DNA from 2 places in the Methylobacterium sp. D53M genome. Region 2 is predicted to be linked to the other one. Evidence: riboswitches for the same ligand, from Rfam matches in the RefSeq annotation. Region 2 holds a riboswitch; the other holds the start of a gene.

Region 1 (13,128 bases), on a different contig from region 2:
CGACGCACAGCGCCGGGAAGCAGGCGGGTGACAGGGCCACGGCCTTGCCCGGCAGCCACTCCGCGGTGCCGTGTGTGCCGAGCTGCACCAGGGCGTCGAATTGCTGCCGCAGGCCGAGATGGAAGGCCAGGTAGGCGTGGGTCGGGGCGCGGTCGAGATCGTGGTAGCCGGTCTTGCGATCTGGATCGCGGCCGCGGTCGGGCTGGAGGAAGACCGCGAGGCCGCCGTCCCGGACCATCCGAAACCGGAAGGCGCCTTCGACGCAGGCGGGGTCCGCCTCGGCCTCGCCCCAGCTGTCGGTCACGGCCGCGCGGACGTCCTCGGAGAGCGTGCGCCACCACGCCGCGTAGGCCGCGAGCGGCACCCGGAACGCGGGCGGCCCCTCCGTGAGCGCCGCCATCAGCGCTCCGGGCTCCGGAAGCGCGCCGGCCGCGTAGCCCGCGGCCGCGAGGTCGGCGGCGATCGCGCGGGCGCTCGCGGGCGTGTCGAGGCCGACCGCGAAGCCGGCCCGGCCGCCGCGGGCAGGGTAGTCGGACAGGACCAGGGCGACGCGCCGCGCCGCCCGGGGCAGGGCGGCCAGCCGCAGCCATCCCGCGGCCCGGTCGGCGAGCGCGGCGATGCCGGCCTCGTAGGGCACGGCGCGCCGCTCGGCGAAGCCGGCGATCTCGGCGCTCTCCTCCTTGAACGAGATCGGGAAGCCCGAGAGCCGGCCGTCGAATTCCGGCAGCGCGACCTGCATGGCGAGATCGGCCGCGCCGAGACCGCGGGCGGAGGCCTCCCAGGCCGCGCGGGGCGACCCCACCGTGAAGGCCTGGAGAACCGGGCAGTCGCCGCCGTCGAGCACGAAGCCGGTCTCGTCCTCGCGGGCCGAGAAGGCGGTGGCGGCGATCACGAGATCGGGCCTGCGCGCGCGCACGGCCGCGGCGACCGCGGCGGCGGCCTGCGGCTCCTTCAGGCTCGACACGGCCATCGGCAGCACGCCGATCCCGCGCGCCCGCAGGGCGGCGGCGAGGGCGACGAACGGGCCGGTGTCGCCGCCGAGCACGGCGGGGCGGTAGATCAGCAGGAGCGCGACGGGCTCCGCCGCGCTGCGCGCTCCGGCGAGCGGGATCGCGGTCGCGGCCGCGGCGAGGGCTGCTTCAAGGGGCAGGACCCCGCAGCCGGGGCACCAGGGAAACCCGCGCGGGAGCGGCTGCGGCGGCTCGACCGGGCCGTCGGCGCCCAGGCGGATCGCGAGGCGCCGCAGCATCCGCCGCAGGTTGTCGGGGCCGCCGGCCCGGAAATAGGCGTCGAGCTGCCCGGCGAGGTCGGGATCGGTGGAGAAGGCGGCGAGGCGCGGATCCGGCCGGTCGTCGCCCGGCAGGACCGCGAGGACGACGCCGTGCGCCCGCGCGGCCTCGGCGCAGCGCTCGATCCCGTAGCGCCAGTAATCGAGGCCGCCCAGGCAGCGGATCACCACGACCTTGGCGCGCGCCACGACGCGCTCGACGTAGAGGTCGACCGAGAGCGGGTGCCGCAGCCTGGCGAGCTTCGCGAGCCGCAGGCTCGGCAGGCCGGGCTCCGCGGCGTGGGCCTGCCCGACCGACGCGAGGTCGCTGTCGGTGAAGGACAGCACCACGAGGTCGCCGGGCTCCTGCCCGAGATCCACGGCCGCCTCGCCCTCGTCGAGGGAGATGGCATCGATGCGCACGAGGTGCACCGCGGCGGCCCCTAGAGCGAGTCCGGGCGGGCGTGCGCGACCGGCCTCATCCCGCGATGGCCGCCGCGACGGCGTCCTTGTCGAAGCCTTTGAGGCCGATCACCACCAGCGTCCCGTCGCGGGCTTCCCCGGCCCGCCAGGGGCGGTCGAAATGATGGGTCACGCGTCGGCCGACACCCTGCACGACGAGGCGCATCGGCTTGCCCTCGACCTCGGCGAAGCCCTTGATGCGCAGAACGCCGGCGGCCTCGGCCGCCGCCTCGACCCGGGCCGCGAGATCTCCCGCGGTCACCGCCGGGCGCACCGGCAGCGCGACCGTCTCGAAATCGTCGTGGTCGTGGTCCTCGCCCTCGCCGTGATGCGAGGGGCGGGCGTCGAGATCGTCCTCGGCGGCCGCGCCGAGGCCGAGCAGAACCCGCGGGTCGATGGCGCCGTTCTCGGTCTCCACGACCTTCACGGCGCGGGGCAGGTGCCCCTCGACCTCGGCGCGGACCCGCGCCCGCGTCGCGGCGTCGATCAGGTCGGCCTTGTTGACGACCACGAGGTCGGCGCAGAGGAGCTGGTCCTCGAACACCTCCTCCAGGGGGTTGTCGTGGTCGACCGACTGGTCGGCGGCGCGCTGGGCCGCGAGGGCCTCCGGATCCTCCGCGAAGGCGCCCGAGGCCACCGCCGGGCCGTCGACCACCGCGACCACGCCGTCGACGGTCACCCGCGAGCGGATCGCCGGCCACTGAAACGCCTGGACCAGCGGCTTCGGCAGGGCGAGGCCGGAGGTCTCGATCAGGATGTGCTCCGGCGGCTCGGCGCGGCCGAGCAGGGTCTCCAGCGCCGGCACGAAATCGTCCGCGACCGTGCAGCAGATGCAGCCGTTCGGCAGCTCGACGATGGCGTCCTCGGTGCAGCCCTCGACGCCGCAGGCGGCCAGGAAGGACTTGTCGAAGCCGATGTCGCCGAACTCGTTCACCAGGATCGCGAGGCGGCGCCCCTTGGCGTTCTCCACCACGTGGCGGACGAGGGTCGTCTTGCCGGCCCCGAGGAAGCCGGTGACGATGGTGCAGGGGATCTTGTTCACGAGGGTCATTCCGCGGGCTCCAGGGTGCCGGCGGGGACCGGGCGGGGTTCTGGGAAAGGGGGGATGCGGGCGATCACGCCCTTGCGGAACGCCTCCGGACGCTCGCGCCAGGGCACGATGCCGTCCGGGGTCGCCGCGTAGGCCGCGAGCCCGCCGAGGATGATCTCGGCCGAGGCGGCCGGATCCATGTCGCCGTAGACGTAGGTCCAGCGGTCGGCCGCGGCGACCGCCACGGTGCAGGGCCGCTTGCAGACCGACAGGCATTCGACCGCCTCGACCCGCAGGTCCGGCGTGGCGCCGCTCCGCGCCCGGAGCGCCTCCAGCAGGCGGGCCCCAGCGCGGGGCCCGGCCGGATCGTCGTCTGGGCGTCGGCAGGTGGTGCAGACGTAGAGCACGGTCTCAGGCACGGGCCGCCCCCCGATCAGCGCCACGGGCGAAGGCCTGCCACGCCCAGCCGAGCCCGAGTCCGATCAGGATCCAGAACACGAAGCTGATGGCGAGCGACCGCGCGGCGAATTGCGCGGCGAGCGCGGCCGGAAGTTCGGACGCGGCCTCGGGCGCCTGCGGGGCACCGACGACGTGCGGCGCGATAATCAGGACGAGCCCCCCGAGGATCGTGATCAGCGCGCGGCGTATCGTGATCAGGTAGAGCCCCATCCCGGTCGCCGCGGCGGTCATCACCCACCACGCCTGCCGCGTCGCGAGCGGGGCCGCCGCGCTGCCGGGCAGTTCCGGCGGCAGGCCGAGGCCCGGCGCGAGGGCGACGCTGGCGAAGGCGGCCACCGCGAAGGCGAGGCCGACCTGCGGCGTGGGCTCGCGGCCGCAGGCGAGCATCACCGCGCCGAGCAGCAGCGCGTAGCCGACGCCGCCCACGAGGGTCGCGAGCCCGGTGAAGGCCATCCGCGGCAGGCCGGGCGCAGGCTGCCATTCCGGCGCGGCGTCGGGCGCGGCGTGGTCGTGCCCGGCATGGGCCAGCACGATCGGGAACGCCCTGACCGGGAGCGCCTTGGCAGCCCGGTTCGGCGCCTCCTGCTGCTCGTAGCGCTCGGCCGCGACGATCAGCGGCGAGGTCAGCGTGAGTTCGAGGCCCGTCACGATGGCAGCCGCGAAGAAGCCGGCGGCGAGGGCCGCCGACAGGAGCCGGATGATCATCCCTGGTCCGGGGACGTCAGTGGCAGGGGAAGTTCTGGGTGTGCCGGAAATCGTGCGCCGCGTTGTGGAGCGCGATCGCCGGCGAGAAGCCCGCCATGAACAGCAGGCCGAGGCCCAGCACGGCCGCGAGTGCGACGGCGATCGGGCGCTCCGCGGCGCGGGTGCCGGCGGCGACGGGGGCGAGGGTTTGCGTCGTCATCAGAAGCGTCTCCAGCCGCCCCACCGGCGGCATTGCGGGATCCTGTCGCGACGGCAGGTCTCCTGGCTCGCGGCTCGGCGCGCCCACCGCCTTCCCGGATCGCTCCGGTGGCGCTTGGCGGGCGCTCGCCGCTCACAGTTGCGGGGGCAGCCGCGGAGTCGGGGCTTCAAACCCCTCACCGCATTCCCTTTTCACCCCGTCTCCGGGGCACCGTCGCCCGGCCGTTGTAGACGCATGACCGCCGGGACACAACGGAGCGGCGCCGGATCGCGGCCGTTTCCCGCGCCCGCCCCGCGATCGGGGCGGGCTTGACGGCCGCGCCCCGGAGCGGGCACCGCCGCACCCGATACCCGCCCGGCCCCGGCGCGGGCGCTGAACTCCCGGAGACCCGATGGCCCCGACAGACGATCCGACCCCGGTCCTCGTCGATCTCGCGGCCGGCCGTGAGCCGCGGATCGTCTCCGATGCGGGCACGGGAACGACGTGGCTCGAGGTCGACCTCGGCGGCCGCTTCCCGATCCATTCCGTCGCCCTGCGGCCGGGGGAGGGGGCGGTTCCCGCGGAGCCCGGCGACGTCGCGGTGGCGGTCTCGCAGGACGGCGTGACGTGGGCCGAGCCGGACCTCGCCGGCTGGACCGCGACCCCGGACGCCCTCGTCGCCGCGATCGTCCCCGACGAGCGGGCCTGGGCGCGCGCGGTCCGGATCGCCGCGCCCGAACCGGCCCGGATCGCCGGCATCGGCATCCGCGCCGACGAGGCCGCGGTCGACCTGATCGCGCTGCGGGCGATGCTCGGCCTCGACGTGACGCTCCTGAACGAGAAGCCCGGCGCCAACGTCTACGTCACCTACGCGCTCCAGTCGGCGCCCGACCGCGCCAGCCATGCACTGGTCGGCCTGTCGCTGTTCGAGAACGGCGCCTTCGGCAACTGCCTCGTCCAGTACATCATCGCGGTGTCCATCGCGAAGTCGCTCAACCTGAAATACATCAAGGTGCCCAAGGTCGACCGCAGCAAGGTGATCTTCCTGACCGAGCGGCTGACCTGCGACGGCATCACCTTCATCCCGCCGGACGAGCCGCTGCCGGCGGACGGCTACTTCCTGTCGGGCCTGTATTTCGACCCGACGCAGTTCGAGCGCGTGACCGCGCTGCGGGGACCGGCGGATTCGCGCGCGATCGTGCAGAGCGTGATCCGGCCGCTGTTCAACGGTCTGCCGAAGAACTTCCCGGTGAAGCCCCACGACCAGCTCCTGATCCACATCCGGTCGGGCGACATCTTCAGCACCTGGGTCGATCCGCACTACCCGCAGCCGCCCTTCGCGTTCTACCGGATGGTCATCGACCGGCTCCTGGCCGAGGGCCGGATCCGCTCGGTCAAGCTCGTCTTCGAGAACAGGCTGAACCCGGTCATCGCCGAGGTGGAGGCCTACGCGGAACGGCGCGGCCTGCCGGTGGAGATCCAGAGCGAGTCGCTGATCTCCGACGTCGCGGCGCTGGTGAACGGCCGCTACCTCGTCTTCGGGCTGGGGACCTTCGGGCCGGGGATCTGCCACCTCTCGGACCACGTCGAGCAGGTCTTCTACTTCGCGTCGAACTGGCCGCAGGGCTTCCAGTCGATCCCCACGATCGGGAAGGTGGTCGAGGTCCGCGATCTCGAGGGCCGCTACATGAAGGTCGGCGAGTGGCAGAACACAGACGCGCAGCGCCGGACGATGGTGGATTACCCGGCCGAGGCCCTCGCCTTCGACGACGCGTGACCGGCGCGGCGGGCCGGAGGCGCTACGGCGCCGTCCGGAGAAGCTCGGCGGGGGCTCCGGCCGGACGGGTCGAGCCGGCGTCGCGCACCTTCAGGGCGTCCGTGTACATCCGCTCCACGTCCGTCCGGAAGGCGGCGCGCGAATCCGGACGCGTGTAGAACATGTGCCCGCCCGGATAGACCGCGAGGCTCAGGCGGCCGGCGGCGTAGGCGGGGACCTGCGCCAGCAGGAGCTTCGAGGCGAAGTAGGGCGTCACCAGGTCGGTGAAGCCGTGCGCCACGAGGACGCGCAGGTTCCCGTCGAGCGCCAGATCGCCCTTCAGGTTCGACAGGACCTCGGGCGCCTGCCGGCCCGAGCCCCAGCTCCAGCCGCGATTGACGGCGTTGTTCAGGAGCTCGTAGCGCATGTTGGTCACCGGCCATTTCAGCGTCCGCGCGTAGAGGTCGAGCATCGCGCTCGTCAGCGGTGCCTGGAGGGCGGTGAGCTGGGGATCCTCGAAGCTCGACTGGGCGGCGTCCGGGTTCGGGTCCCAGCCGGTGATGCCGGTGTCGTAGGCGCTGGTCACGCGCCCCTCGGCGCGGTCGATCTCGCGCTGGACGCTCCGGGTCGAGAGGCGCGCCGCCTGGGCACGCACCAGGGCGGGGTCGAGACCGACGAGGGGCGCGACCTTCTCGGTCATCCGGGCGACGGCGGCCGTGTCGCTCGGCCCCTTGAGCAGGTCGCTCAGGTACGGGCCCGAGGCGTAGGCCTCCGCGTCGCCGAGCAGGGTTGGCGTCGGCACCGTGCCGGCCCGCTCGAGCGCGCCCGCCGCCAGCGAGGGCAGCTTCAGCACGTAGCCCCACGGATTGGTCCGCGGCGTCTCCAGCCACGCGAAATCGAGCACCGGCGAGAGCAGCACCATGCCGGACAGGCCGACGCCGATCTCCTCCTGGAGCTTCTCGGCGATCAGCGGGCCGCGGAAGCCGCCGTAGCTCTCGCCGACGAAGAATTTCGGGCTCGCCATGCGGTCGTTGACGCGCAGGTAGCGCGCGATGGTCGCCGCCAGGGTCGAGGCGTCGGTATCGATCGACCAGTAGGCCTTGCCGTTCCCGTCCGCAGCCCGGCTGTACCCGGTCCCCACGGGGTCGAGGAAGACGAGATCGGTGAAGCCGAGCCACGTCCCGTCGTTGGGCGTCAGCGTCACCGGCTGCGACGGGCTGATGCTGTCGCCGCCGACCGGAAGCCGCCAGGGCCCGATTGCCCCGATATTGAGATAGGCTGAGGCGGCGCCCGGGCCGCCATTGACCGCGAAAGTGACGGGACGCTCCCGGCCGGCCTGCGGCGCCATCGTGTAGGCGACGTAGGCGATCTCGGCCTGCAGCTTGCCGGCCTCGTCGACGAGGGGCAGGCTCCCGGCCGTGGCGGTGAAGTCGAGGGTCCGGCCGTCCGGCAGCGTCACGCTCTGCTTGGTCGTCGAATCGGGCGGCAGGCGGCGTCCCTCCGGTCCGCGCTGCGCCGGTTTGCTCTCCGCGGGATGGCCGTGCGGCGCGTCCTGGGCGAGGGTGACCGGGGGCGCGGCGAGAGCCAGGGCGAGGGCGAGCGCGGCGCGCCCGAGACGTGCGTGGGGGGCCACCATCAAGCCTTCTTGTTCCAGCGTCCGGACTCGTCCTGCTGCCAGTAGGCCACCGCGTGACCGGCGTCCTTGGCCTGCTTCCACTGCTCGCGGGCGCGCAGCAGCGCGTCCTGGTCGGTCCCGTCGAACAGGATGCAGATCCGCTCGTACTGCCCGGCGTCGGGCGGCAGGTCGGCGCCCTCCACCAGGAAGCGGATCGAGGCGGTGTTGGGATTCACGTCCCGGAGCGTGAGCACCACCGGCTGGCTCGCGGCGTCGGGCTCGCGGTCGGTGCCGTGCGGCAGGAAGCTCTCGTCGGAATAGGTCCAGAGGTGGTCGTCGAGCGCCTGCAGGCGCTCCTCGCTCGCCGCCTGGATCGCGGCCTGCCAGCCGCGGTCCAGCGAGCGCTCGACGAGGTTCGGCAGCACCTTCTCCAGGGGCTGCCGCTGCATGTGGTAGAAGAGGATCTCGGTCACGGCTCCGAGGATATAGGGCCGCGGGCCGCCGCGCGAGCAGCGGCGCGCCGCCGCGGCCTCAGACCAGGCGGCTCTGCTCGATCGCGGCGCCGACGAAGCCCTTGAACAGCGGGTGCGGCTCGAACGGGCGCGACTTCAGCTCCGGATGGAACTGCACGCCGATGAACCACGGGTGCCCGACATGCTCCACCGTCTCGGGCAACAGGCCGTCGGGGGACACGCCCGAGAAGCGCAGGCCCTTGGCCTCCAGCCGCTCGCGATAGGCCATGTTGACCTCGTAGCGGTGGCGGTGGCGCTCCGAGATCTGATCGGACCCGTAGATCTGGGCGATCTTGGACTCGGGGTCGAGCTTCGCCTCGTAGGCGCCGAGCCGCATCGTGCCGCCGAGATCGCCGGCCGCCGCGCGCCGCTCCAGCTCGTTGCCGCGCAGCCACTCGGTGAGCAGGCCGACCACCGGCTCGGCGGTGTCGCCGAACTCCGTGGAGTTGGCCTCCGGCATCCCGGCCAGCGAGCGGGCCGCCTCGATCACCGCCATCTGCATGCCGAAGCAGATGCCGAGATAGGGGATGCGCTTCTCGCGGGCGTAGCGGGCCGCGCGGATCTTGCCCTCGGCCCCGCGCTGGCCGAAGCCGCCCGGCACGAGGATCCCGTTGAGGCCTTCGAGGAAGGGCGCCGGATCCTCGCGCTCGAACACCTCGGCCTCGATCCACTCGAGATTGACCTTCACCCGGTGGCTGATGCCCCCGTGGGTCAGCGCCTCGGTTAGCGACTTGTAGGCGTCCTTCAGCCCCGTGTACTTACCCACGATGGCGATCGAGACCTCGCCCTCGGGATTGCGCACGCGCTCGGCGATGGTCTGCCAGCGGCCGAGATCCGGCTCCTCGCCGTGCTCCAGGCCGAAATGGCCGAGCACCTCCCGGTCGAGGCCGGCGGTCCGATAGGAGAGCGGCACCTCGTAGATCGAGGCCACGTCGAGGGCCTCGATGACCGCGGTCTGGCGGACGTTGCAGAACAGCGCGAGCTTGCGCCGCTCGTCCATCGGGATCGGCCGGTCGCAGCGGCAGAGCAGGATGTCGGGCTGGATGCCGATCGAGCGCAGCTCCTTCACGGAGTGCTGGGTCGGCTTGGTCTTCAGCTCGCCGGCGGACGGGATGTAGGGCAGCAGCGTCAGGTGGACGTAGCAGCAGGTGCCCCGCGGCAGCTCCTGCCCGAGCTGCCGGATCGCCTCGAAGAACGGCAGGCCCTCGATGTCGCCGACCGTGCCGCCGATCTCCACCAGCACGAAGTCGAAGCTGTCGTTGCCGTCGAGGACGAAGTCCTTGATCGCGTTGGTGACGTGCGGGATCACCTGGATCGTGGCGCCGAGGTAGTCGCCGCGGCGCTCCTTGGCGATGATGTCCTGGTAGATCCGGCCCGTCGTGATGTTGTCGGCCCGGCTCGCCGGAACGCCGGTGAAGCGCTCGTAATGCCCGAGGTCGAGGTCGGTCTCGGCGCCGTCGTCGGTGACGAACACCTCGCCGTGCTGCGTCGGGCTCATCGTGCCCGGATCGACGTTCAGGTAGGGGTCGAGCTTGCGCATCCGGACCCGGTAGCCGCGGGCCTGGAGGACCGCCGCCAGGGCCGCCGAGGCGAGGCCCTTGCCGAGGGAGGAGACCACGCCGCCGGTGATGAAAACGTACCGCGTCATGGGCCTCGGTCCATAAAGAAGCTGCTGGCATTTGCCAAACGACGGAGGCCCCGGCCCGCGCATGGGCTGGGGATCGCGGAACGCATGGCGTGGACCGGCCGAGCGCCGGTCCGTCGGGACAAGGGTCGGACGCTGCGCCGCTCGCGGCGCGCGCCGTCAGCGCGACTGCGGCGCGTCCGGAACCGCCGGCTGGGCGGGGGCCGGCTGCGCGGGAGCCGGCTGGGCCGGGGCGTTCGCGGGCGCCCGGTCCTGCTGCTGGCGCAGCGTGTCGAGCAGGTTGTCGGCACCGGTCGGCTGCTTGGCCGGCTGTCCGGACGTCTGCGGCGCGCCCGTGTCGAGAATCGACTTCGGCGCCGCCGAGCGATGCGACAGGATCGCGAGGGTCAGGCTGGTGGCGAAGAACAGGGCCGCCAGGATCGCGGTGGCCCGCGTCAGGGCGTTGGCCTGGCCGCGGCCGGTCATGAACCCGCCGACGCCGCCACCGCCGCCACCGCCGCCGAGCCCGAGTCCGCCCTCGGAGCGCTGGAGCAGCACGACGCCGATCAGCGCGAGCACGATGATGAGGTGGACGACGATCAGGACGGTCTGCATCGGTGTTCCGGGATCTTCTTCAGCGCCGCGCGCCGGCAGCGGGCACCGGAAGACGAACGCACGAGGGCCGGGGCCCGCGATCGTCCACGAACCGCCCCGACGCACGGGCGTGCGGCGGGGGCTTCGGGGGACGCTTCGGGCGGACCGGCCGGAATTCGGCGACGGCATACACCACCGGTCGCCCGCCGCCAACCTGACGCGCGCGGCCGACTGTCCGCTCCGACCCTCGCCTTCGTCGGCGCACCGTGCTCTCTGCCGGGGCAGGGCGGCCGACCGAACGCGCCGCCCGGTCCGGGAGGCAAGCCATGTCCGTGTCACGCCGTGCGGCGCTCGCCGCCGCCATCGCCGCACCCGTCCTGATCCGCCCGGGCTCCGGCTCCGCGGCCGGAACCGATGCCTCCGGCCGGGGCGCCGCGGTCGAGCAGGCGGTCGACGCCCTCACCAAGGCTCTCCTCGCCGCCGACGGTCCGGCCCTCGACGCCCTGACCCTCGACGGGCTGAGCTACGGCCATTCCAGCGGTCAGGTGCAGGACAAGGCGGCCTTCATCGAGACGCTGACCAGCAAGCGCTCGACCTTCCCGAGCATCACCCTGTCGGACCGCTCCGTGTCGGTGGTCGGCGACGACGCCATCGCGCGCCACGTCTTCACCGGCGAGGTGGTCTCGGGCGGCAAGACGTCGCCGGTCCATATCGGCGTGATGCAGGTCTGGCACAGCGACGGCGGCCGCTGGCGGCTGCTCGCCCGGCAGGCCTTCAAGATCTGACGGTCGCGCGGCGCGTCTGTCGCGCCGCGCCCAGCCAGGCTTCGCGGGCCCGCGCTCAGGCGTAGGCGGCGCAGATCCCCAGGAAGTCTTCCGCCACGAGGCTCGCGCCGCCCACGAGCGCGCCGTCGACGTTGTCCACCGACAGGAGTTCCTTGGCGTTCCCGGGCTTCACCGAGCCGCCGTAGAGGATGCGGATCTTCTGCGCCTCGTCGCCGACGAGCTTGTCGAGCATCTCCCGCAGGGAGGCGTGGACCTCGGCGATGTCGCGCGGCGTCGGCGTCCGCCCGGAGCCGATCGCCCAGACCGGCTCGTAGGCGATCACCGTGTCGGCCGCCGTCGCGCCCTTCGGCAGGCCGATGGCGAGCTGAGCGCGGACGATGTCGAGGGCGCGGCCCTGCTCGCGCTCCTCGATGGTCTCGCCGACGCAGACGATGCCGCACAGGCCGGCGCGGCGGGCGCCCAGCGCCTTGGCGTGGACCCCGTCGTCGGTCTCGTGATGGTAGGCCCGGCGCTCGGAATGGCCGACGATCACGTACTTGGCGCCGAGATCGGCGAGCATCTCGGCCGAGATCGAGCCCGTGAAGGCGCCGCTCGGCCGGGCGTGCAGGTTCTGGCCGCCGATCGCGATCGGCGATCCGGCCGCCGCCGCCACGCAGGATCCGATCAGCGTCGCCGGCGGGCAGATCAGCACGTCGATGCGCGACGCGAGGTCCGGCGAGAGCCCGTCGCGAATCGCCTCGACAACCTGGATGGATGCCCGGGTCCCGTTCATCTTCCAGTTGCCAGCGACAAGCGGTTTGCGCCCAGACTGCGTCATTCCTGCCCTCGCTCCGCCGCGGCTTTCTCGAAGTCGCCGGGGCCTACCAGAGCGAGCTTGAGCGTGCAAACGGCCGGGACCGCCCGAGCCTTTGCCTGTGGACGCGAATGGTCTATCGCGGTCGGCTCTCAGGGACAGCGCCGGCCCGGTGACGGGGCGGCTGCCGAAGGTACTCGATCACAGACCATGCTTCAGGGCATCCGCAACGCCAGCCAGCACTGGCTCGGCAAGATCGTCTTGACGATCATCTTCACGCTGCTGATCGCCGGTGTCGGCATCTTCGGGGTGGAGGAGTTCTTCCGCGGCGGCGCGAGCAACAAGGTGGCCACGGTCGGCAGCACGCCGATCACGGCCGAGCAGGTGCGCCAAGCCTACCAGAACCAGCTGCAGCGCTATCAGACCCAGCTGAAGCGTCCGCTGACGCCCGACCAGGCGCGGATGCTCGGCCTGGACCGGCAGGTGATGTCCCAGCTGATCACCGAGGCCGCCCTCGATCAGAAGACTCACGATCTCGGCCTCACGGTGCCGGATTCCTCGGTGATCAAGGCGATCCACGAGGAGAAGAGCTTCCAGAACCAGCAGGGTCAGTTCGAGCCGCAGCTCTTCTACCAGACCCTGCAGCGCGCCGGCCTCAACGAGGCCCTGTTCGTGCGCGAGCAGCGCTCGGTGATCGCCCGCCTCCAGCTCGCCGAGGCGGTGTCGTCGGATCTGCACGTGCCGCTCGCCATGCGGGAGGCCGTCCATCGCTACACCACCGAGCGCCGCGCGGCCGCCTACCTGATGCTGACGCCCTCGGTGGCTGGCCAGATCCCCGAGCCGAGGGACGACGAGCTGAAGACCTGGTACGAGGCCAACAAGTCCGGCTTCCGGGCGCCGGAGTTCCGGGCGGCCAACCTCCTCGTTGTCGAGCCCGAGGCGATGGCGAAGCCCGACGCGATCACCGAGGCCGACGCCCGCGCCGCCTACGCGCTGAACAAGGACCGCTACGGCACGCCCGAGAAGCGCACGATCCAGCAGATCGTGTTCCCCGACGCGGCCGCCGCCGAGGCGGCCCGCAAGGCGATCACGGACGGCTCCAAGACCTTCGACGCGGTGGCGGCCGAACGCGGCACCGACGAGAAGGACCTGACCCTCGGCACGCTGACCAAGAGCGAGCTGTTCGACAAGGCCGTCGCCGACGCCGCCTTCGCGCTGCCCGAGGGCGGCGTGAGCCAGCCGGTCCAGGGCCGGTTCGGCACCGTGCTGCTGCGCGTGACCAAGATCGAGGCCGGGACGGTGAAGCCGTTCGAGGCGGTGGACGGCGAGATCCGCAAGGCCCTCGCCC
Region 2 (10,392 bases):
AATCCTGTCCCGGAGAGTCGACAGGGCTGGCGGGACGTAGCGCACCGAGAGGCCGCGCGCCTCCTTGAGATCGAGGTCATCTGTAGCGATGGGGTTGAGCATCGACGCCGCGTCGAGGCCAGAATCGCGGACATAGCCGGGTTCGAGCTTCCCTCTTGGTCGTCAGTCGTGGAACGCGACTACGTACCGTGGACCTCGCCCAGGCTCGTGGTGGATACGGCTCTTCTCACGCGGGACGAGGCGGTCGCCGCGATCGAGGCCGCGATCGACGGATTATCCGGAGGGGCGCCCCCAGCCTCCTGAGCGGTGGTCCACCTTCTCCCGATGCGGACGGGCCGCTGCCGACTCAACGCAGTCGTACACGAGCGGTCGAACGACAATCGAAAGCGGAAGTGTTTTCCGCCACTGCCCCAGCAGTGATGAGCCTATTGCGGCCGCTCAACTGAACGCGACGGCTCCCCGGGGAGCAGCCGTGCTCGCTGGCTGCCGCTGCAGGCACTCTTCAAGGTTCGATGAGTTCGACCTGATCCGCAGGCAGCGAACGCCACCAAGCGCCAGACGCACGGAATGCCTCATAGGCTAACCGTAGGACATACTCCGGCTGACAGTGCGCCGGGTCGATCTCGCGGCGGGCCTCGTTGCGGGCGAGGAGCATTTCCCAGGATAGGTCGAACACCTTCCACTCGACCGGGAGGCCATAACGGTCGATGACCTCAAGCTCGGCTTCGAACACCTCTTGGTTCAGGTGGGTGTCGGCCATCACAACGCTGAACCCCGCCGCCAGGGCTTCATCCAGGGCAGCGACCTTCACACCGTGGAGCAGTCGGCGCGCCCTCTCGTCCCAGTCCGTCCCGCGCACCTGCCAGTAGACCTGACGGTCCGGCGGCCAGAATGTCTGGCGCAGGTCGTCCAGGGTGAGGTGCACCCAGCCCTGCAGCGGGTCGTACCGGCGCGCGTAGGTCGTCTTGCCCGCGCCGGGGCACCCGATCAGCCCGACGACCCTCTGACGGCGCGGGGATGCCTCAACGTCCATCGAGCGTGGGCTTAAGCATGGTTGGCGGCGTCCTCGTCGAGCTCGGGGTCGGCCTCGACGGTCTCGCCTCGCAGGTAGCGCGCCTGGACCTCGGCGACACGGCGAGCAGCCTGCGCGTGGCGATTCGACACGAGGCTGTCCTGGCCGAGATCCCCGCCGCGCTTAACCGCGAGCAGATCCGGGTCACCCCAACGGTCGAGGAGTACTTGAAAGGCGTCGTGCCGAGCAACGTCGAAGGCGACGCGCTGACCCATCATGTCCTTGTAGGGGTGCGCCGGATGAATGCCGGCGCAAGGGACCCAGCCCGCCGGGATCGGGGTGGTCGCCGCGTGCGTGCGGCCGCCGCGCAGGAGCTTGGGCAGGACGTGCGTGTGGGGCCCCTCCGGGCTGGTACCGCCAGGCCCCGGGATCGGGGCGTAGACCTCGATGCGGCCGATCCGGGCGAGGAATACCCGGTGGGGGCTCAGCGCGACGAGTTGGCGGCCGATGGGGTTTGCAGGGTCGAACAGGGGAAGCCCGACGCCGGACCGGAGACAGGCGATGGCCTCCGGGTCGCTCGTGCGGACGCAGGCATCGACCGCCAGGAGGCCGAGGCCCAGGTCGAACAGGATGGCGTCGCAGTCCCGTTCGCGGGCGGCGTCCCGGTCCGGGCCGAGCTCCGTCACCACGCCGCGCCGGTTCATTGCGCAACTCGCCTCGGGCAGGCACAGAGCGACGGCATGGTTCCAGCCAGTCGCGACTGCGGTCTCATAGGCCACCGGGCGCAGGTCGGGACCGGGAGCGAGCGCGATGGCGCCCCGCTCCGTCGCCAAGCCCATGCGCCCGGCCGGCAGCGGCGATGTAGCCTCATCGGGATCGCGCATGAATTCGGCGATGGCGCCGAAGCTGCCGAGGCTCCAGGCGGTACCGGGATCGGCCAACGCCTCGCGCAGCAGGGTCGTGACCGCGTCAGCCTGTGATGGTGACGTCATCGCGTTCCTCCGTCGTGGTAGCCTCGGACCGCGTCCAGGGCAGGATGTATCGTGTTCCGTCGCAAGCCCAGCCCCGCTCGGCCGTGACACCGAACGCGCTGGCAAGCAGGACGTCGGTCAGGGCCTCCTCCGGGGTGCCGTCCGCGACGAGGCGGCCACCGGCCAGCACGACGATGCGGTCGCAGAACCGGGCCGCGAGCGTCAGGTCGTGCAGCACGGTCACGACACCGGTGCCGTCTCGGGAGATGCCTCGAAGAAGTGCCATCGCGTCGAGCTGGTGCGCTGGGTCGAGGGCCGTGACCGGTTCGTCGACGAGAAGCCACGGCGCCTCGACGGCAAGCGCCCGGGCGAGCAGCGCGCGCATGCGCTCGCCCGAGGAAAGGGTCGGCTCGGCTCGGTCAGCGAGATGGGCAATGTCCGTCCGCGCCATCGCCCGCGCCACCGCAATCTCGTCGGCCTCGGCCTGGGATGCGAACGCACGACGGTGCGGCAGCCGGCCGAGCGTCACGATCTCGCGAACCGTCATCGGCCAGCCGACGCCGGCCCCTTGGAACAGGGCGGCGATGCGGCGGGCACGCTCCTCGCGGGCCAAGCCGGACAACGGACGGCCGTCGAGGGTGACCTGACCCTGCGTCGGGACAAGGAGCCCCGCCAAGGCACGAAGAAGTGTGGTCTTGCCGGCTCCGTTCGGGCCAACCAGCCCGACGAAGCGGCCGGGCTCCAGGGCGAGACCGATGTCCGAAAGGATGGTCCGTCCATCCAGCGTGACCTTGATGTCGTGCAGGCTGACGCTCATGCCCGCCTCCCTCGGTTGCGCAGGAGCAGCACGATCAGGAACGGCGCCCCGACCAGAGCGGTCACCACGCCGAGCTTGAGTTCGGGCCGGGTGGCGAGCAGGCGCACGCCGATATCCGCCGCGAGGACCAGGACCGCCCCCGCGAGGCCGCTCGGCAGCAGGCACGCGCTGGGACGGGCACCGACGAAGGGTCGCATCAGGTGCGGCACGACGAGGCCGACGAAGCCGATGGCACCGGAGACCGCAACACCGCTCCCGACGGCCAGGGCCGCACCGGTGACGAGACGCAGGCGCACAGAGACCAAGCCAACCCCGAGGCTCGCGGCGGTGTCCTCGCCAAGCGTCAGGGCGTCGAGGGCGGAGCCGGTCGACAGCATGAGGGCCCAGCCGACAACCACCAGCGGCAGGCACAGGAGCACGTGGTCCAGGCTGCGGTCGCTTAGCGAGCCCATCAGCCAGAAGACGATCTCCAGGGCCGCATAGGGATTCGGCGACAGGTTCAGCGCCAGCGCGGTCAGCGCCCCGGCTAGGCTGGACAGGCCGACTCCCGCGAGGATCAGCCCGAGGGTACTGCTGCCTCGGGCCGCGAGCGCGTTCAGGAGGAGCGCGGCAAGACCGGCACCGGCGATGCCGCCGAGCGGCAGGGCAAGGCTCATGGTAGCGGCGAAACCGCCGTAGAAGACGACGACCGCACCGAGAGCCGCGGCCGAGGAGATGCCGAGGATGCCCGGGTCCGCGAGCGGATTGCGCAGGTAGCCCTGCATCGCGGCGCCGGTCAGGCCGAGGCTGAAGCCGACCAGCACTCCGAGCAGGGCGCGCGGGATGCGAAGCTCCCACAGGACCAGGGCCGGAAGCGTCGTGCGACTGGCGACGAGGTCTGGGAAGGCGGCGGGCACGTCGAAGGGCGCGTAGCCGATGGTGATGGAGGCGAGCGTCAGCGAGAGGGTGGTGAGCCCGAGGACGGCGATGAGGGTTCGCCGGGCGCGCGGCGTACCGTGGCGACGGGAGGCCTTTGGACGGAGCGAGGTGACCGGCGCGTTCATGGCTGAGGCGCCTGCGTATTCGCTGCCTCGGCGAGGCGCGCCACCACCTCCGCGACCTGAGGACCGGGACAGGTCCAGAAGCGGTTCGGGATGTCGACCGTCCAGTGCGCCCGCGCGAGAGCCCGAAAAACCGGATGGTGCAGGAGCGTGTCGGCGAGCGATGGCGAGCCCGGTGCGCCCTCATCGACGACAATCAGGTCCGGGTTCGCCAGCGCCGCGGCCTCGAGGGGCACCTGCCCGAAGCGGTCACGCCCGATCTCGGCCGAGACGTTGACGAGGCCGGCGGCGCGGATCAGCGCGTCTCCGAGCCCGCCGGGTGCCACCGTGAAGGCGTTCGGGCGCATCACCAGGGCGCGGAGAGGCCGCTTGGCCGGCACGATGGCGGCAAGTCGCGCATCGAGCGCCGCCACCATCGCCTCGCCCCGTTCGGGATGGCCGAGCGCCGCCGCGACCTGCCGGACCTGTGCGCGGATGCCGTCGAGGTCGGTCGGCACGCCGAGTTCGAGCACGGGGGTGCCGACGCGTTTAAGCATGCCCACCGTCGTGCGAGTCGTGAAGGCACCGGCGATCACGAGGTCGGGCTTCAGGGCCACGACCTCCTCGGTAAGACCACGCGTGACCGGCAGCCCGACAGCCTGGCTCGCGACCGTCGACCCGCGCGGGTCACGTGCGAGGTAGCTGACGGCCAGCACCTGGTCGCGGTCCGCCAGCCGCAGGACGAGCTCGTCAGCGCAAAGGTTCATCGAGACCACGCGCACGGGTGCCGCCGCCGCACCACTGGCTACGGCGGACATGACTGCCACGAGGGCGAGCGTGAGGCGCGACCTCATCCGCGACCTCAGAACGATGTCACGCGGACGCCGCCGTAGACGGCGAGCCCCGGACCCTGGAAGCCGGTCGGGTTCTGGTAGCGCTGGTCGAACAGGTTATCGATCCGCCCGAACACCGTCAGGGTCTCGCTCCAGGCGTAGTTGACCGACAGGTTCACCAGCGTGAAGCCGGGGGCCTTCAGGCGGGGCACGGAGAAGTCCCTGTTTCCGTCCACGAACGACCCCAGCACGATGAGCGTGCCGGTCATGGTCAGGCTCGGCATCAGGTTCCAGATCGCGGTGGCGCTGACCTTGTTGCGGGGCCGGCGCAGCAGCTCCTGGTGGGCGATCTCGTCCTTCGTCATCGTGGTGGTCCAGTCGAGCCGCCCGCTCCAGAACTCGTTGAAGCGCAGGGCGACGAAGCTCTCGGTGCCGTAGGCAGTCGCACGGCCGACGTTCACGTTGGTGGAGAAGGTCGGGTAGTAGGCCGTCTGGATCAGGTTTTTGAAGTCGGTCTGATAGTAGGTCGCGCCCACGGTCATGAAGCCGTCGAACAGCGGCTGCTCGAAGCCGCCGTCGAATCCGAAGCTCTCCTCGGGCCGCAGGTTCGGGTTCCCGAAGAAGCGGAAGCCCGGATAGTCCTGATAGAGCTGGCTTAGGGTCGGCGGCTTGAAACCGGTGCCGACGCTGCCCTTCAGGCGGGTCCCAGTGCCGGGCACGATGTAGCTCGGCGCCACCCGGAAGGTGGTCGCGCCGCCGAACTGGTCGTTCGCGTCGTGCCGGATGTTGGCGACCAGCGCGGCGCCCGCGAAGGGCATCGTCTGAAGCTCGGCGAAGCCGGCGGTGTTGCCATTGGACCGGTCGATGCCGGTCGTCTCGAAGCGCTCATCCTCGCGCTGGGCACCGAACAGCACGAGGTTGCCGGGTGAGAATTGCCAGTCGCCGCGGTAATCGAACCGGGTTCGTTCACCGAGGTAGGTGGTGGGCGTCGGCGGCGCTAGCGGGTCGAGCGGGCCGGCGAACAGGCGGTCGAACTTGGAGTAGTTCGCGCCGAAGACATTGTGGAAGCCCGGCACCGGCGTCCACTCGGCCTCGCCCCTCATAATCAGTTGCTGCTGGTCGTTGAGGTTACGGTACGGCAGCGGCGCGTACGGGAAGCCGCCGTCGGCCTGATCTAGATACGCGCTATCGGAGAAGCGCAGGACGTAGTTGAGACGGAACTCGTCGGTGAGTTGCGCCCCGAGCTTGGTCGAGACCGTCTTGATGTCGGTGAAGGCTGTCCGCAGCGGCACGCCGCGGGGCAGTAGCTCAAACGGGGTGATCTGGACGGCGGATTGACGGATGTGGCCGACCGACACCGAGTAGTCGAAGATCCCCTCCGAGCCCGAGATGTTGCCGAATTGGTTGAAGGTGCCGAACGAGCCGCCCTCGACGGTCGCCGTTGCCCGTGCCGGCCCTTCGCCACGCTTGGTCACAACGGAGATGACGCCGCCGATGGCGTCGGCTCCGTAGAGGCCGCTCTGTGGCCCACGCAATACCTCGATCCGCGAAAGGTCGTAGGTCTGCAACTGGCTGAAGTCGAAGGCGCGGTTCGGGGTCGAGGGGTCGTTGACGTCGATGCCGTCGATCTGGACCTTCACGTGGTTCGAGTTGGTGCCGCGGATGAAGACCGAAGTCTGACCGCCTGCGCCGCCGGTCTGCACGACGTTGAGGCCGGGCACCTGCTGGAGGGCATCCGGCACCGTCCGGCGCTGCTGCTCCTGCAGCAGGCGGTCGGTGAGCACGGTGACACTCGATCCTGTGTTGGCAATCGGCGTCGGCACGCCGGTGGCTGAGACCGAGATCTCAGACAAGGAGACCGCGGCCTGCGCGCCTTTCTGGGCATCGGCGAACGGCGCAGCGACCTGCTGCGCGAGGACGGGAATGGAGACGAGCAGCGCGGATACGGCGCAGGACAGCGCTAGGCTGCGCCGAAGCGCGGAAGGGACGGAACAGGACACGGGACGGCCTCGGGGGACGGCTGTGGCACGTCACCGCGAACGAGGCCTCGGCGGCCGCGTCCTCAAGGGAACCACGGCGCCGCGACACCTCCCAGGACACCCCGCCCGGCAAGCTCCGCGTGTGACCACGGCTGACGGCAGGTCTCCTGGCTCGCGGGTCGTCGCCCTCTCATCGTCTTCCCGGGCGAGGCCGCCCAGTGACGTCGTGATGAAGGACTCGCCGCTTACAGTTGCGGGGGCAGCCGCGGCATCAGCCGAGCCCTCACGGGCGTTGCCTCACCGCGTTCCCTTTTGATCCCCGAGGGGAACCGTCCCGCTCAAGCTAGGCTGTAGCTTATCGATCCGTCAATCCTCGGAGCAACGTTGTCCCGGCGTGTGCTGTCGGAGGGGCTGTGCACGGGCGAGCGCCGGGCTGATCGTCATAAGATGTGGTTTCTGTCTTTCCGCTTCCTCACGACAGATGCATTGAAGCGGACATAGCGGGGGGACCGACCACGACGCGTTGCAGACGAATGACCTCTTTCCCGGTGAGACATCCCGCATGACGGAACACACGAGCCTCCCCGTGCGGCGTGTCGATCATGTCGGCTTCGCGGTCGCCTGCCTCGACGAAGCCCTTCGGTTCTGGATCGACGGACTCGGCGCGCGACTTGTGCGGACGGGGGAGATGGGGGGCGAGTTTCTCGGTCAGGTGACCGGGGCGCATGGGGCGAAGGTGCGCATGGCGCTCGTTTCGCTCGCGGATCAGACGATCGAACTTCTGGAGTATCAGGGTCCGGAGCGACCGAGCGCGCCGGCCAAGCCGTTCGATCCTGGCTTCGCGCATCTGGCCCTTATCGTCGATGACCTCGACGCGCTGCTGGTGCGGATCGCTGCCTACGGTTGGAAGGCGCAAGGCATTCCGCAGCCGATTGCGAGCGGTGCGCGGGTTGGAACGCGGGTGATCTACGCCGTTGGCCCTGACGGCGCGACAATCGAGTTCATGCAGCCGCCGGCTTCCGTCCAAGATCTCTGATGCCGGCGGGCGGGGAACCGCTTGCCATCCCGATCCGAAGTCGACGGAGGCCCGGCGAACGACCGCCTCGGTTCGGAACCAGTCCGTCGCATAGCCAAGCCGATGGGTTCGACTTCAGAGGTACTTGAGCCAAGCGATGTCGCGTCGCGATGCCTTGAGGCGAGAGAACCAGGCCGTCGGGAAGTAGAGGGGCGGAATCAGCGCCGCGTACCACACCAGAACCCACGCGTAATTGCCGACACCGAACACGGTGCCTTGGGTCACGCCCCAGATCGCGAACGCGCCGTGGTAGAGCAGCCGCAGAACCGTCAGGTGAAATACGTAGAAGAAGAGCGGCGCGCCGCCGAACACCGCCAGCGCTGCGACCACCGGGCGGTCGCCCATGCGTTCCAGCGCGACGAGCAATAGCGCCCCGATCCCGAGCGTTAGCAGCAGGAACAGCAGCGAGGGCGGATACTTCGTCAGCGCGAAGAAGCTCATCGCGGTCCGCAGGGCGTCCTCGTCGACGACGAACCACGGTTTGTCCCCGTAGCCGTTCGCCAGGCGTAGCACCGCGAAGGCGACCAGCATCGTGATGCCGATGGCCGCAAATCGGCGCTTGCGCGTCCCTGGGGCGACGCCGGGCAAGAACCACGGGCCGATGGCATAGCCGAGAGCGATGACGCCGATCCAGGGAAGCACCGGGTAGGTCGTCTTGGCCACTAGACCGAATGGGTGCGCGATGACGTCGCGCTGGTGCAGCATCGCCCAGGCGACGAAAAAGGGATCATCGGGCCCGAGTTGGATCGGGTCGAGGAGATTGTGCCCGCAAACGATCAGCGTCCCGACCGCGAAGAGAACCGAGCGCGGCAGGCCGATCATCGCCGCCAGGACGATCATGCACACGCCGATGCACCAGATCACCGGAAGCCAAAGCGTCGGGCTGGCGACGCCCCAGTACAGCTCCGAGAGGTAGAAGACCTCCAGAGCCATCAGCACGAGGCCGCGCTTCACGAGATAGGCACGCGTCTCCGCCAGCGTGTGCCGGGTGCTGAACAGGTACGCGGCCACCCCCGTCAGCGCGATAAAGATCGGCGCGCACAGGCTGACCGCGAGGCGCGCGAGATACAGGGCCGGCATGGCGGTCCTGGCATCCATCGGGTCGGCGACCGGCACGTGCAGGAACCAGGTTTCACGCAGGTGGTCGAGGAGCATCAGCACCATTACCAGCCCACGCAGGGCATCGATTGAGACGATGCGTCCGGTCCGGGCCGATTTCTCTGTCGACTCTTCCAGCGTTCCCGGATGCACGCTCATCAGAAGCGCGCCGTCATGTTGACGGTCACCCGCCGGGGCTCGCCGACGCCGACCCAGAAGGCGTTGTAGGAGCGCTCGTAGTAGGTCTCGTCGAAGATGTTATCGACGTTGAGCCCGAAGCGCAGGTTCTCGTAGCGGTAATAGACCAGGGCATCAGTCAACACGTAGCCCGGGAGCCGGAACCGCTCGTTGCCGCTGTCCCCAAGGCGCGAGCCGACGGCCCGGACGCCGCCACCGAACCCAAAGCCCTTCCACTCGCCGGCCTGGACCTCGTAGACGCCGAGCAGGCTGCCCGAGTGGCGCGGAATGTTGAGGAGCGGCGAGCCGACCCGCAGGACCTCGTCGCGGGTCACCGCCGCGTCGATGAATGCATAGCCGCCGATAACTCGGAACTCGGGTGTAACCTGTCCGACGAAGCTCAGGTCGAAGCCCTGGCTACGCACGGCGCCGGCGGCAATCTGGAAGAAGAAGTCCCGCGGGTCGGTCGTGAGAACGTTCTCCTTCTCGATGTGGAAGGCCGCGCCGGTCACGCTCAGGCCGGTGAAGAGATCGAGCTTGACGCCGGCCTCGTAGCCGAAGCCGGTCTCGGGGGCGAAGGGTCGAGTCGCGATGTCGAAGCCGGTGTTGGGCCGGAACGAGGCCGCCACGTTGCCGTAGAACGAGAGGAAAGAGAGCGGCTGGTAGACGAGACCTGCACGCGGTGAGAAGCCGGTCCGGTCCTGCTCCGTGCGCTCGTTGCCGACCTTGTCACGGAAGGTCTGGTTGTAGAAGTCGGTTCGGTTGCCGAGGAGGAGCTTCCATTCCGGGCTGAGCGCGACCTGGTCCTGCACGTAGACGGCGGTATTCCCGACGTTCTCGCTCGCGCTGTAGCGCCGTGTGAAGGGCGGCTTGGGCTGGCCGTAGACCGGGTTGAACAGGTCGATGGCGAAGGGGTCTATCCGCGGCGTCGAGCGCAACAGGTTCTCGGTGCTGTTGTAGCGCTCGTGCTCAAGGCCGAGCAGCAGGGTGTGGGCGAACGGCCCGGTGTCGAAATGCCCGACGAGCTCGGCCTGCCCGATGGCCACGCCCCATGTGAAGTCGTGCCGGCGGAACTCGCGCAGCAGGGTGCGGCCGTCGTCGAGAAGGCCGGTCGCGCCGGTCTGCAGGCCGGTCAGGCTGCCGGTGTTGAAGTGGCCGGCGACCCTGAGCTGCCAGTCGGCATTGAAGGCGTGATCGAGGCGGATCTGCAGGATCCCGGCTTCTGACACCGAGTTGTCGCCCGGCTCACCGAAGAAGCGCGAGCGCGGTACGAGGCCCAGGCGGTTATTCACTGCGACCGTCCCGCGGTCGAAGGTCTGGCGGTTGCGGAGGTATTGCGCCTCGACGGTCAACTTGGTGTCCGGGCTGATCAGCCAGCTCACCACGGGCGCAGCTAGGACGCGGTCGCCGT

The links. Region 2 has a riboswitch for cobalamin ahead of ACLBYG_RS19510 (TonB-dependent receptor plug domain-containing protein). Riboswitches for the same ligand answer to the same signal wherever they lie in the genome.
Region 1: another riboswitch for cobalamin. It lies ahead of ACLBYG_RS18450 (CbtB domain-containing protein); the one in region 2 lies ahead of ACLBYG_RS19510 (TonB-dependent receptor plug domain-containing protein).

What each region holds. Positions count from the first base shown of each region.
Region 1 is NZ_JBKFAL010000013.1:62,833-75,960, reverse strand. Features, by position in the region: gene cobN (cobaltochelatase subunit CobN) at 1-1,699, opposite strand, end outside; gene cobW (cobalamin biosynthesis protein CobW) at 1,746-2,780, opposite strand; gene ACLBYG_RS18460 (DUF1636 domain-containing protein) at 2,777-3,178, opposite strand; gene ACLBYG_RS18455 (CbtA family protein) at 3,171-3,923, opposite strand; gene ACLBYG_RS18450 (CbtB domain-containing protein) at 3,940-4,122, opposite strand; cobalamin riboswitch at 4,158-4,352, opposite strand; gene ACLBYG_RS18445 (discoidin domain-containing protein) at 4,514-5,878, shown strand; gene ACLBYG_RS18440 (S10 family peptidase) at 5,901-7,493, opposite strand; gene ACLBYG_RS18435 (DNA polymerase III subunit chi) at 7,493-7,945, opposite strand; gene ACLBYG_RS18430 (CTP synthase) at 8,004-9,632, opposite strand; gene secG (preprotein translocase subunit SecG) at 9,789-10,223, opposite strand; gene ACLBYG_RS18420 (nuclear transport factor 2 family protein) at 10,529-10,987, shown strand; gene tpiA (triose-phosphate isomerase) at 11,043-11,804, opposite strand; gene ACLBYG_RS18410 (peptidyl-prolyl cis-trans isomerase) at 11,991-13,128, shown strand, end outside.
Region 2 is NZ_JBKFAL010000014.1:133,182-143,573, reverse strand. Features, by position in the region: gene ACLBYG_RS19540 (AAA family ATPase) at 1-303, shown strand, start outside; gene ACLBYG_RS19535 (AAA family ATPase) at 503-1,033, opposite strand; gene ACLBYG_RS19530 (DUF6925 family protein) at 1,045-2,004, opposite strand; gene ACLBYG_RS19525 (ABC transporter ATP-binding protein) at 1,982-2,800, opposite strand; gene ACLBYG_RS19520 (FecCD family ABC transporter permease) at 2,797-3,843, opposite strand; gene ACLBYG_RS19515 (ABC transporter substrate-binding protein) at 3,840-4,673, opposite strand; gene ACLBYG_RS19510 (TonB-dependent receptor plug domain-containing protein) at 4,682-6,652, opposite strand; cobalamin riboswitch at 6,772-6,980, opposite strand; gene ACLBYG_RS19505 (VOC family protein) at 7,194-7,667, shown strand; gene ACLBYG_RS19500 (DUF1624 domain-containing protein) at 7,782-8,963, opposite strand; gene ACLBYG_RS19495 (TonB-dependent siderophore receptor) at 8,963-10,392, opposite strand, start outside.